2 regions of the Janthinobacterium glycogeni genome follow, and region 1 is predicted to be linked to the other one. Evidence: predicted binding sites of a transcription regulator. Region 1 holds the regulator's gene; the other holds the start of a gene.
What was found. The regulator sigma-54, encoded in region 1, starts transcription at its own class of promoters, with help from an activator protein. The targets are predictions, from matches to a motif close to TGGCANGNAANCTGCTTT.
Positions count from the first base shown of each region.

Region 1 (5,078 bases):
TCCTTGTCGACCACCAGCGCGCGCACGCCCTCGAGCACTTCGCCATGCTCGAAATTGCGGCGCACCACCGTGCGCTCCATGCGCAGGCAATCGGCCACGCCCAGGTGGGCGCCCCGCTGCAGCAATTCCAAAGTCACCGACATCATCAAGGGAGAGCGCAGGCGCATGGCCGCCAGCGCCCTGGCGGCGAATGCGCCATCGTCCTGCGCCAGCGAGGCCATGATGGCCGCCACCGAACCCGCGCTGAAATGGCGGTCCAGCGCCGCGCGCGCCGTGGCCAGGGCAGAAGCGCCCGCCTCGGCCTGAAACGGGGCCGCCAGCGCCTTGATGGCGACCGGCAAGGCCTCGCCCGGCGTCGACTCGAACAGGGCCAGCAGCGCCCCCATCTGCGCCTCGGGCAGGTAGACATCGGCCAGGCCCGTGTACAGGGCGTCGGCCGCGTTGATCGTCAAGCCCGTCAAGCCCAGGTAAAGGCCCAGCTGGCCTGCCAGGCGGGATAAAAAATAACTGCCGCCCACGTCGGGGAACAGGCCGATATTGACTTCCGGCATGGCCATGCGCGTGCGGCCCGTGACGATGCGCAGGCGGTTGCCGGGCCCCGCTTGCGCCACGCCCATGCCGCCGCCCATCACCACGCCATCCATCACAGCGATATACGGTTTCGGATAAAAATGGATCAAATGATTTAAAGCGTATTCTTCCGTAAAGAAATCTTCCAGCAGCGCGCTGCCCCCTTGCGGCGTGGCCAGGCCCGCATCGTAAAAGAAACGGATGTCGCCGCCGGCGCACAGGCCTTTCTCGCTGCTGGAGCGAATGATGACGGCGTCCACCTGCGGATCATCGCGCCAGGCCAGCAAGGCCGCGCTCAGGGCGCGCACCATCTCCAGCGACAGGGAATTCAAGGCTTTTGGACGGTCGAGCACGATGTGGCCCGTGCGGTGGCGGATGGAAATCTGGACGAGGTCGCTCATGGCAGGCAGGAAAGAAGTGAAAGTGCAAACATTCTAGCGCCTGCGCGGGGCACATTGCGTTTCGCTGGACGCAAAAAAGGGCGCAATGTGCGCCCTTAGTTGATCACAACTGCTGGAAGCGGGTGGCCTTAGACGGCGACGACGGCGTCTTCCTCGGAGTTGTCTGGCAGATGCTTGATCGCCTCTTTACCGTGCCCTTGCACTTTGGTTTTGTATTTCATCACTTGCCTATCGAGCTTGTCGATCAGGGTATCGATCGCGGCGTACAGGTCGTGCGCCAGGCTTTCCACATAGACGGTCTTGCCGCTCAAACGCAGGTTGACTTCGGCCTTTTGACGTTTTTCTTTCTCTTTGAGGTTATCCACGGTCAGAATCACGGCGATATCGATGACTTGATCGAAATGACGTTTCACGCGCTCCAGCTTCGTTTGTACGTATTCACGGATGGCTGGTGTCACTTCGAGATGATGTCCGCTGATGGTGAGATTCATACACACTCCTAAAGATGATCGGGTTCGTGCGGTCCATCGACTCCGGCCCGCAGAGGAACCGAAAAAAACTTACAAACACTTACGCAGGCTCACTGGCGGAATTTTTAACGCTTCCCGGTATTTGGCAACAGTACGTCGCGCAATCACCATGCCTTGTTCCCCCAGCATGTCCGCAATCTTACTGTCGGATAAAGGATTTTTAGGGTCTTCTGCTCCTGTCAGTTGCACGATCAATGCCCGTATCGCCGTCGATGACGCTTCGCCCCCCGCTTCGGTGGCGACGTGGCTACCAAAGAAATATTTCAACTCGAACATGCCGTGCGGGGTCAGCATGTACTTTTGAGTTGTTACCCGCGAGATAGTACTCTCGTGTAAACCCAGTGTATCAGCTATTTCACGGAGCACAAGGGGGCGCATGGCAACGGCCCCATGCGAGAAAAAGTTCTTTTGTCTTTCTACTATCGCCTGCGCCACACGCAGGATCGTGTCGAAGCGCTGGCGCATATTCTTGATCAGCCACTTGGCTTCCTGCAACTGTGCGCCCATGGCGCCTTCGCCCTTGCCCTGCTTGAGCAGGTTGGCGTACATGGCGTTCACGCGCAGGCGCGGCATGACGTCGTTGTTCAGGGTCACTTGCCAGCCATTGCGCGCGCGCTTGACGACGACGTCGGGCACCACGTAATCGGACACGTCCGAGGCGAACACGGCGCCCGGATGCGGATTGCACTGGCGAATCACCGTCTGCGCTTCGCGCAAGTCTTCATCGTCGCAGTCGAGGGCTTTTTTCAGCTTGTTGAAATCGCGCTGGGCAAACCAGGCCAGGTGCTTTTCCACGATGACGAGGGCCATGCGCCGCGTCACCATGGCGATGTGCGGCAAGCGCTTGATTTGCAGGGCCAGGCATTCGGATGCATTGCGCGCGCCCACGCCGGGCGGATCGAAACTTTGCAGCAGCGACAAGGCCGTGCGCATCTCGTCGGCATCGATTTCCAGCTCTTCCGGCAGGCGCGCCAGAATGTCGTCGAGCGACTCTTCCAGATAGCCATTATCATCGAGCGCGTCGATGATCAGCTCGACCAGCGCGCGGTCGCGCAATTCAAGCACCGTCACGCGCATCTGCTCCATCAGGTGTTCGCGCAGGGTGCAGTGATGGGCCTCCAGTTGCGGGCGGGAATCTTCGTCGTCGGGCGCCTTGCCCCGGCTCGCTTCGCTCCAGTCGCTGTCGCCGCCATCGGCGGCGGCCGGGCCCTCGCCCGCCTCGCCGTCAAAGGTTTCCACTTCGGCCGGCGCCGCGGGCGCCTCCTGGCCAGGCGGCTGGGGCGGCGCTTCGGCCGGCGCCGCCGTGGAGCTCAAAGCCCCGTCGGACAGCAGGCGCAGCGAACGGTCGAGCGGATCGTCTAGGCGCTCGAGCAAGGGATTGTCCGTCAGCAGTTGCTCGAGTTCCTGGTGCAATTCCAGCGTAGACAATTGCAACAGGCGTATCGATTGCTGCAACTGCGGCGTCAGTGCCAGGTGCTGCGAAGTGCGCAGCTGCAATGATTGTTTCATTGGCTTACATGCGGAAGTGTTCGCCCAGATAGACCCGGCGTACCGACTCGTTCGCGATGATGTCGTCGGGGCGTCCCGACGCCAGTACCGAGCCCTGGTTGATGATGTAGGCACGATCGCAAATACCCAGCGTCTCGCGCACATTATGATCGGTGATCAGCACGCCGATATTGCGCTCCTTCAAGAAGCGCACGATGCGCTGGATCTCGATCACGGCGATCGGATCGACGCCGGCAAACGGTTCGTCGAGCAGCACGAAACGGGGATCGGTGGCCAGGGCACGGGCGATTTCCACGCGGCGGCGCTCGCCGCCCGACAGGGACAGCGCCTGATTCTCGCGCAACTTTTCAATCTGCAAGTCGGCCAGCAGTTTATCCAGGCGTTCCTCGATCTCGGCCTTCTTCAAAGGACGGCCTTCGACGGTCTGGATTTCCAGTACGGCGCGGATATTGTCTTCCACCGTCAGCTTGCGGAACACGGACGCCTCCTGCGGCAGATACGACAGGCCCATCTGCGCGCGGCGGTGGATCGGCAGGCTGGAAATGTCCACGCCGCTGATGTCGATGCTGCCGCCGTCCGACGGCACCAGCCCGACGATCATGTAGAACGAGGTGGTCTTGCCGGCGCCGTTCGGGCCCAGCAGCCCCACCACTTCGCCGCATTCGACTTGCAGCGAGACATCATGCACGACTTGCCGCTTGCCATAGGTTTTTTGCAGTCCGCGAACGATCAGGGTGCTGCCGCAACGGGTATTGTCCATTATTTCGTTCCTGGCGCAGGCGTGGCCGGGGCTTTCTCCGCCGCGGGCGCCTTGGTCTTCGGCTGGATCACCATGCGCACGCTGCCGCCATCGGAGGTGCTGGTGCCGCTGTCGGAATTTTCCATCTTGAATACTTCCTTGCGGCTGTCATACGAGATGAAGGCGCCATTGGCCACGTCGGTCACTTTCGTGCCTTCCAGGCGCGTCAGCTTGGCTTTGGAAAACAGTTTCACCACTTCCGTCTTGTTGTCGTATTCAACACGCTCCGCTTCGCCTTCGACCCACAGGTCGCCGGCGCCATCGCGCTTCTGGCGGAAGGTGGCCAGCTTGCCGGGATCGGCCCAGAAGGTGATGAACTGGTAGCCTTGCGGGTCTTCCGTGATCAGGGCCCGGCCCGCCTTCATGGTCAGCGTGCCCTTGACCAGCACGACGTCGCCCGTCAGGGTACGAATCTGCTTGACGTCATCGACGTGACCGCTACGCGCCGTGATGACGGCTTCCTTCTCGGAATCGGCCTTCTCGGCATGCGCCACGCCCATGAGGGCCAGAGAAAATACGCTCAACAGCAAGATGTTCTTCATAGTATGGTTTCCTTGTTTCATTCTGTCATTTTGCCGCCGCGGCCGGGCGCGGTTTCGGCGGGAGGACCATGCGCAGCGCATTCTGCACTTCCACCACGCCAGTGGCGTTATTGGCCTTCATGCCGATACCATTGATGCGCGAGGCGCCCGTCAGGATATTGACAGGCACGTCCGTTTCCATTCGTTCTTCGTCCGGAAACACCGTCAGCGCTTCCGTCCTGACCGTCAGGTTCTGTGCCTTCGGACTGGCCACGCGGTCGATCACGACCTTGCGGTGCAGTTGCAGCCGGGTATTGTCCTGGTCGATATGCGCCAGTTCCGCATTCATGTTCAACGGCGGCATGCCGGGCGTAAGCTTGCGCACGAAGGGCTGGTCGATATCGGACGAATCGTCGGCCGGATAATGCGTGAGCTTGTTGCCCGATACGATATAGCTGGGCTTACCCGTCAAGTCCATGCGCACCAAGCTGAAATTGGTAATGAAATAGTCGGGCTCATCCAGATGCTTGCTGGCCCTGATGTCCTGGCCATTCTTGTTCATCACTTCAAGCAGCCAAAAGCTGGCCAGCGCGACGACGACCGCGCCCAGCAGGGTAAAAATCATGCGCCAGCGATGGGCGCCTCCTGGCTTACGCATAGGGTTTCACTCTTTCATAGGTCACTGGCGGCAAGGCGCACCTCACTCCAGGAACGGCGCCATGACGCGCGCATAGTTGTCCTGGGCGCG
Region 1 covers NZ_JBNYXP010000008.1:136,581-141,658, reverse strand. The annotation lists gene ACQ4W4_RS19485 (3-hydroxyisobutyryl-CoA hydrolase) at 1-971, opposite strand, end outside; gene hpf (ribosome hibernation-promoting factor, HPF/YfiA family) at 1,100-1,462, opposite strand; gene ACQ4W4_RS19475 (RNA polymerase factor sigma-54) at 1,532-3,010, opposite strand; gene lptB (LPS export ABC transporter ATP-binding protein) at 3,015-3,770, opposite strand; gene lptA (lipopolysaccharide transport periplasmic protein LptA) at 3,770-4,351, opposite strand; gene lptC (LPS export ABC transporter periplasmic protein LptC) at 4,377-4,988, opposite strand; gene ACQ4W4_RS19455 (KdsC family phosphatase) at 5,031-5,078, opposite strand, start outside.

Region 2 (5,078 bases), on a different contig from region 1:
ACAAGTCGAAACAGAAGGAAATCGGCATCAAGTATGACGGCGGCAGGCTGGGCATGAGCGCCGCGCTGTTCTCGACGGCCAAGCCCTTGCCGGCCGTGGTCGGCTCGCGCGCCACCCTGTCGGGCGAACAGCGCAACCAGGGACTGGAACTGTCCGTCTTCGGCACGCCCATGGCGGGCGTGCGCCTGCTGGGCGGCCTGACCTGGCTCGATACGCAACAGCGCAAGACGGACAAGCCGGCCAACCAAGGCAAGAACGCCATCGGCGCGCCAACAACACAGCTCAGCGTGGGCGGCGAATGGGACGTGCCCGGCGCACCAGGCTTGAGCCTGAATGCCCGCACCGTCTACACCTCGACGCAGTATGCGGATCTGGCCAACACCAAACAGCTGCCCTCCTGGACCCGGGTCGACATCGGCGCGCGCTACCTGACGCAGGTGGCGGGCCACGACGTGACCTTGCGCGCGCGCATCGACAACGTGGCCGACCGCAGCTACTGGGCCTCGGCCGTCTCCTCGTTCGACGCGGGCAGCCTGGTGCTGGCCGCGCCGCGCACCTTCGTCGTATCGGGCAGCATGGCGTTTTAAGCCGGCCGACGCGAAGTTGCCGCTTCCTTGGGCGGCTTCACGTGCGCGCCTGTGCCAACGGCCGAATTTGGGCGACAATGCCTGCATGAAACTCCCTGCCCTGCTGTTATTGCTCTGCCTGTCCCTGCCCGCCGCTGCCCAAAAGCAAGCCGCCTGTCCCTACGCCGCCTGGAAAAGCGGCTTCAAGGGCGATGCGCGGGCGCAAGCCACGTGCTTGTTGCGCCCCGTGAAACAGTATGCGCGCCTGGGCGACAGCGCGCCGCTGCCGGCCTTTCTTGCCGCGCGCATCGGCCAGCGCACGGGCATCGCCCCCGTCGCCCTGCGCGCCTGGCTGGCCGGGCAAGGCATCGCCGAAGCGGACGCGGGCGGCGCCGTCGATGCACCGCTGTCGCGCGCCGTGGGCCGTCTGGCCGCGCCCATGGCCCGCTATTTCGTCATCCACGACACCAGCTACCCGAATTTCTTGTTAGAAACTATTCCCGACCACATCAACGAAGCCAGCTGGGATTTCAACGATTTCACTATACGTAACCCCACGCTGGGCGGCGGCCCGAAAGGCCATGTCTACGTGAACCGCCTCGGCGATTCATTGGCCGTGCGCGACTTCGCCACGGCCGGCTACGCCAGCAAGCTGGAAAAGGACAAGCCTTCGCTGACGGGCCTGTTCCTGCACGTGGAACTGGTACAGCCGCGCCGCTCGGTGCCCGGCGGCGGCAAGGGCAACGACGGGCTGGCGCCCGATCCCGGCTTTACGCCCGCGCAATACGAGCGCCTGGCCCTGCTGTACATCGCCGCCAGCGTGCGCAAGGGCACGTGGCTGATCCCCGCCTTCCACGCCGTGCTCGATACGGGGTATGCGAACGGCCATGACGATCCGCAGAACTTTTCGCTGGAGCAATGGGATGCGGCCCTCAGCCATTTGAGCGCCGTCATTGCGGGCGCCCACGCGCCACATTGAACACCACCTGCGCGCCGATTTGGAGGATACTTTAGCTCCCGCTTTGCATCGTGCGGATGCCGGGATGTCGATGGGGAGCCGCGATGACCTATGCCTCTGACCAGAAAATGCATGCGCTGGACATGCCCGCCCGCACGCGGCGCATCTTCAGCATGCGCGATGCCGTGCTGACGCAGTGGGAACACGAGGTGCGCGCCAAGGTCCGCGGCGCCGATGCCTTGCTGACGCCCATCCTCATCAACACCTTGCCCGCCTTCTTCGACAACCTGGCCGAAGCGCTCACGCCAGGCTACCCGCGCGACGATGCCACCAGCAACACCAACGCCCCCGCCGTGCATGGCAACGAACGGGCGCGCATGACCAGCTATGGCCCGGAACAGGTGATCCAGGAATACCAGATTTTCCGCGACTGCTTCGCCGCCGCCGCGCTGGAGGCGGGCGTGCCGCTGCGGCGCCGCGACTGGAAGGTGATCAATGCGTCGATCGATACGGGCATCCGCGAAGCCATCCTGGAATTTACCGCCATGCACGCAAGCTTTCAGCGCCGCATCGCCGCCGGCCTGTCGCACGACATGCGCAATCCCCTGTCCGTCATGCTCAACAGTGCGCAGCTGCTGCAGCGGCGCGCGCAACAGCCGGACGTGGCGGCGCTGGCGCTGAAAATTCTCGAGCACGGCAAGCGCCTCGACAACATGATCCAGGAATTGCTCGATACGCTCAGCTACCACCGGGGACAAAAACTGCCCCTCGTCCTGCGGCGCTTCGACATACTGCCGCTGGCGCGGCAGGTGGCCGACAGCGTCAATATCGGCCATCCGGGCAAATGCGTGGTCAGCGGCGCCTCCGTGACGGGCTGGTGGTGCGAAAATTCGCTGCGCCGGGCGCTGGAAAACCTCGTGGTCAACGCCGTCAAGTATGGCGATGCAGGTCCCATCCATATTCATATCAGCAGTTTGCGCGAACGCATGGTCTTGAGCGTGCACAACACGGGCAGCAATATCGCGCAAGACCAGACGCAGCGCATCTTCGAATACCTGCGCCGCGAGCACGAAGGCAGTGCGCCCGGCTGGGGCATCGGCCTGCCCTTCGTGCAAAACGTGGCGGAAAGCCACGGCGGCAGCGCGCTGGTCGACAGCGCACCCGAAACGGGCACCACGTTTACCATCGACCTGCCCATCGATTGCCGGCCCTTCGTCACGCCGGGCGCCTGAGCGCAGCTGCGCCCCATCTGCCTGCAAAATCGATGTCGTAGCGCACCAAAGCGGTGCGGATGGCGGTTTTACGCCACAAAAGTGGTCATTTTTTACATACTTTCGGGTGTGCGCCATTGGCACGCTTCCTGCTGAGCTATAGTCAGACACGGCTCAAGGGAAATCACAACATGGCAAATTTTTTCAATGAAATGACTGCAGATGACGTGGGTACGGACAGCAAGGTACGTGAACACTATCGTGAATTCAACAACTGGCTGGAACAGCAATCGCCCGAGACCATCGCCCGCAAGCGGGCCGAAGCCGACCTGACGTTCCGCCGCGTCGGCATCACGTTCGCCGTCTACGGCGACGATGCCGGCACGGAACGCCTGATCCCGTTCGACACCATCCCCCGCATCATCCCCGCCGCCGAATGGGCGCAGATGCAGACGGGTCTGGTGCAGCGCGTGCAAGCCTTGAACATGTTTATCCATGACATTTACCATGAGCAAAACATCATCAAGGCGGGCATCATTCCTGCCGAGCAAATCTACAAGAATGCCCAGTACCGCCCGGAAATGCAGGGCATTGCCGTCGCTTCCGACATTTATGCGCATATCGCCGGCGTCGACATCGTGCGCGCGGGCCAGGGCGAATTCTATGTGCTGGAAGACAACTTGCGGGTGCCGTCCGGCGTGTCCTACATGCTGGAAGACCGCAAAATGATGATGCGCCTGTTCCCGGAACTGTTCGCCCGCAACCGCATCGCCCCCGTCGACCATTATCCGGACATGCTGCTCGACAACCTGCGCTCCGTCGCGCCCATGGGCGTCGACGACCCGACGGTCGTCGTCATGACGCCCGGCATGTACAACTCCGCCTACTTCGAACATGCGTTCCTGGCCCAGCAAATGGGCGTGGAACTGGTCGAAGGCAAGGATTTGTTTGTCAACGACAATTCCGTCTACATGCGCACCACGCGCGGCCCCAAGCGCGTGGACGTGATCTACCGCAGGGTCGACGACGATTTCCTCGACCCGCTGGCCTTCCGCTCGGACTCGTCCCTGGGCGTGCCGGGCCTGCTGTCCGTGTATCGCGCCGGAAGGGTGACGCTGGCGAACGCCATCGGCACGGGCGTGGCCGACGACAAGTCGATCTATCCTTTCGTGCCCGACATGATCAAGTTTTATTTGTCGCAGGAACCGATCCTCAACAACGTGCCCACCTACCAGTGCCGCAAGAGCGCCGACCTGTCCTACGTGCTGGCGAATCTGGCAAAACTGGTGGTCAAGGAAGTGCATGGCGCGGGCGGCTACGGCATGCTGGTGGGCCCGGCCTCGAGCGCCGCGCAAATCGAGGATTTCCGCCAGCGCCTGCTGGCCAATCCGGGCGGCTACATCGCCCAGCCGACGCTCGCCCTGTCCGCCTGCCCCACGTACGTCGAGGCCGGCATCGCGCCGCGCCACATCGATCTGCGTCCGTTCGTGCTGTCCGGCAAGACGATTTCCATGGTGCCGGGCGGCCTGACCCGCGTGGCGCTCGGCGAAGGCTCGCTGGTGGTCAATTCCTCGCAAGGGGGCGGCACCAAGGATACCTGGGTATTGGAAGACACATCCGTTTTTGCAGGAGAAAAAACATGCTGAGCCGCACCGCCGATCATTTATTCTGGATGGCCCGCTACACGGAGCGGGCGGAAAACACGGCCCGCATGCTCGACGTCAACATGCAAACGTCGATGCTGCCCCAGTCCGAGCAGGACGCGGAACAGGGCTGGCGCGCCACCCTGGGCATTTCCGAGCTGCAAAGCGCGTACGACCACAAATATGGCCGCTTCCATACGCGCGACGTGCTCGACTTCATGGTGCGCGACCCGAACAACCCCTCGTCCATCCTCGCCTGCCTGACGGGCGCCCGTGAAAACGCCCGCGCCGTGCGGGGCACCCTGACGACGGAAGTGTGGGAAATCCAGAACGCCACCTGGCTCGACATGCAGAAGCGCCTGAAAAGCAATCTGCTGGAAACGGACCCCAGCGCCTTCTTCGAATGGGTCAAATACCGCTCGCACCTGTCGCGCGGCGTGACCCTGGGCACCATGCTCAAGGACGAGGCCATCCATTTCATCCGCCTAGGCACCTTCCTGGAGCGGGCCGACAACACGGCGCGCATCCTCGACGTGAAGTTCCACGGCGCGCGCGACACGTCGAAAGACATCAGCCAGCGCGATTTTTACTACTGGGCGGCTTTGCTGCGCTCCGTTTCCGGCTTCGAAATCTACCGCAAGGTCTACCGCGACGTGATCACCCCGGAACGGGTGGCGCAATTGCTGATGTTGCGCGGCGA
Region 2 covers NZ_JBNYXP010000003.1:403,212-408,289, forward strand. The annotation lists gene ACQ4W4_RS10325 (TonB-dependent receptor) at 1-587, shown strand, start outside; gene ACQ4W4_RS10330 (hypothetical protein) at 673-1,545, shown strand; gene ACQ4W4_RS10335 (sensor histidine kinase) at 1,629-2,756, shown strand; gene ACQ4W4_RS10340 (circularly permuted type 2 ATP-grasp protein) at 2,927-4,381, shown strand; gene ACQ4W4_RS10345 (alpha-E domain-containing protein) at 4,375-5,078, shown strand, end outside.
Region 2: ACQ4W4_RS10340 (circularly permuted type 2 ATP-grasp protein) is a predicted target of sigma-54. The motif match lies at 2,874-2,891, and genes of this name have one in related genera.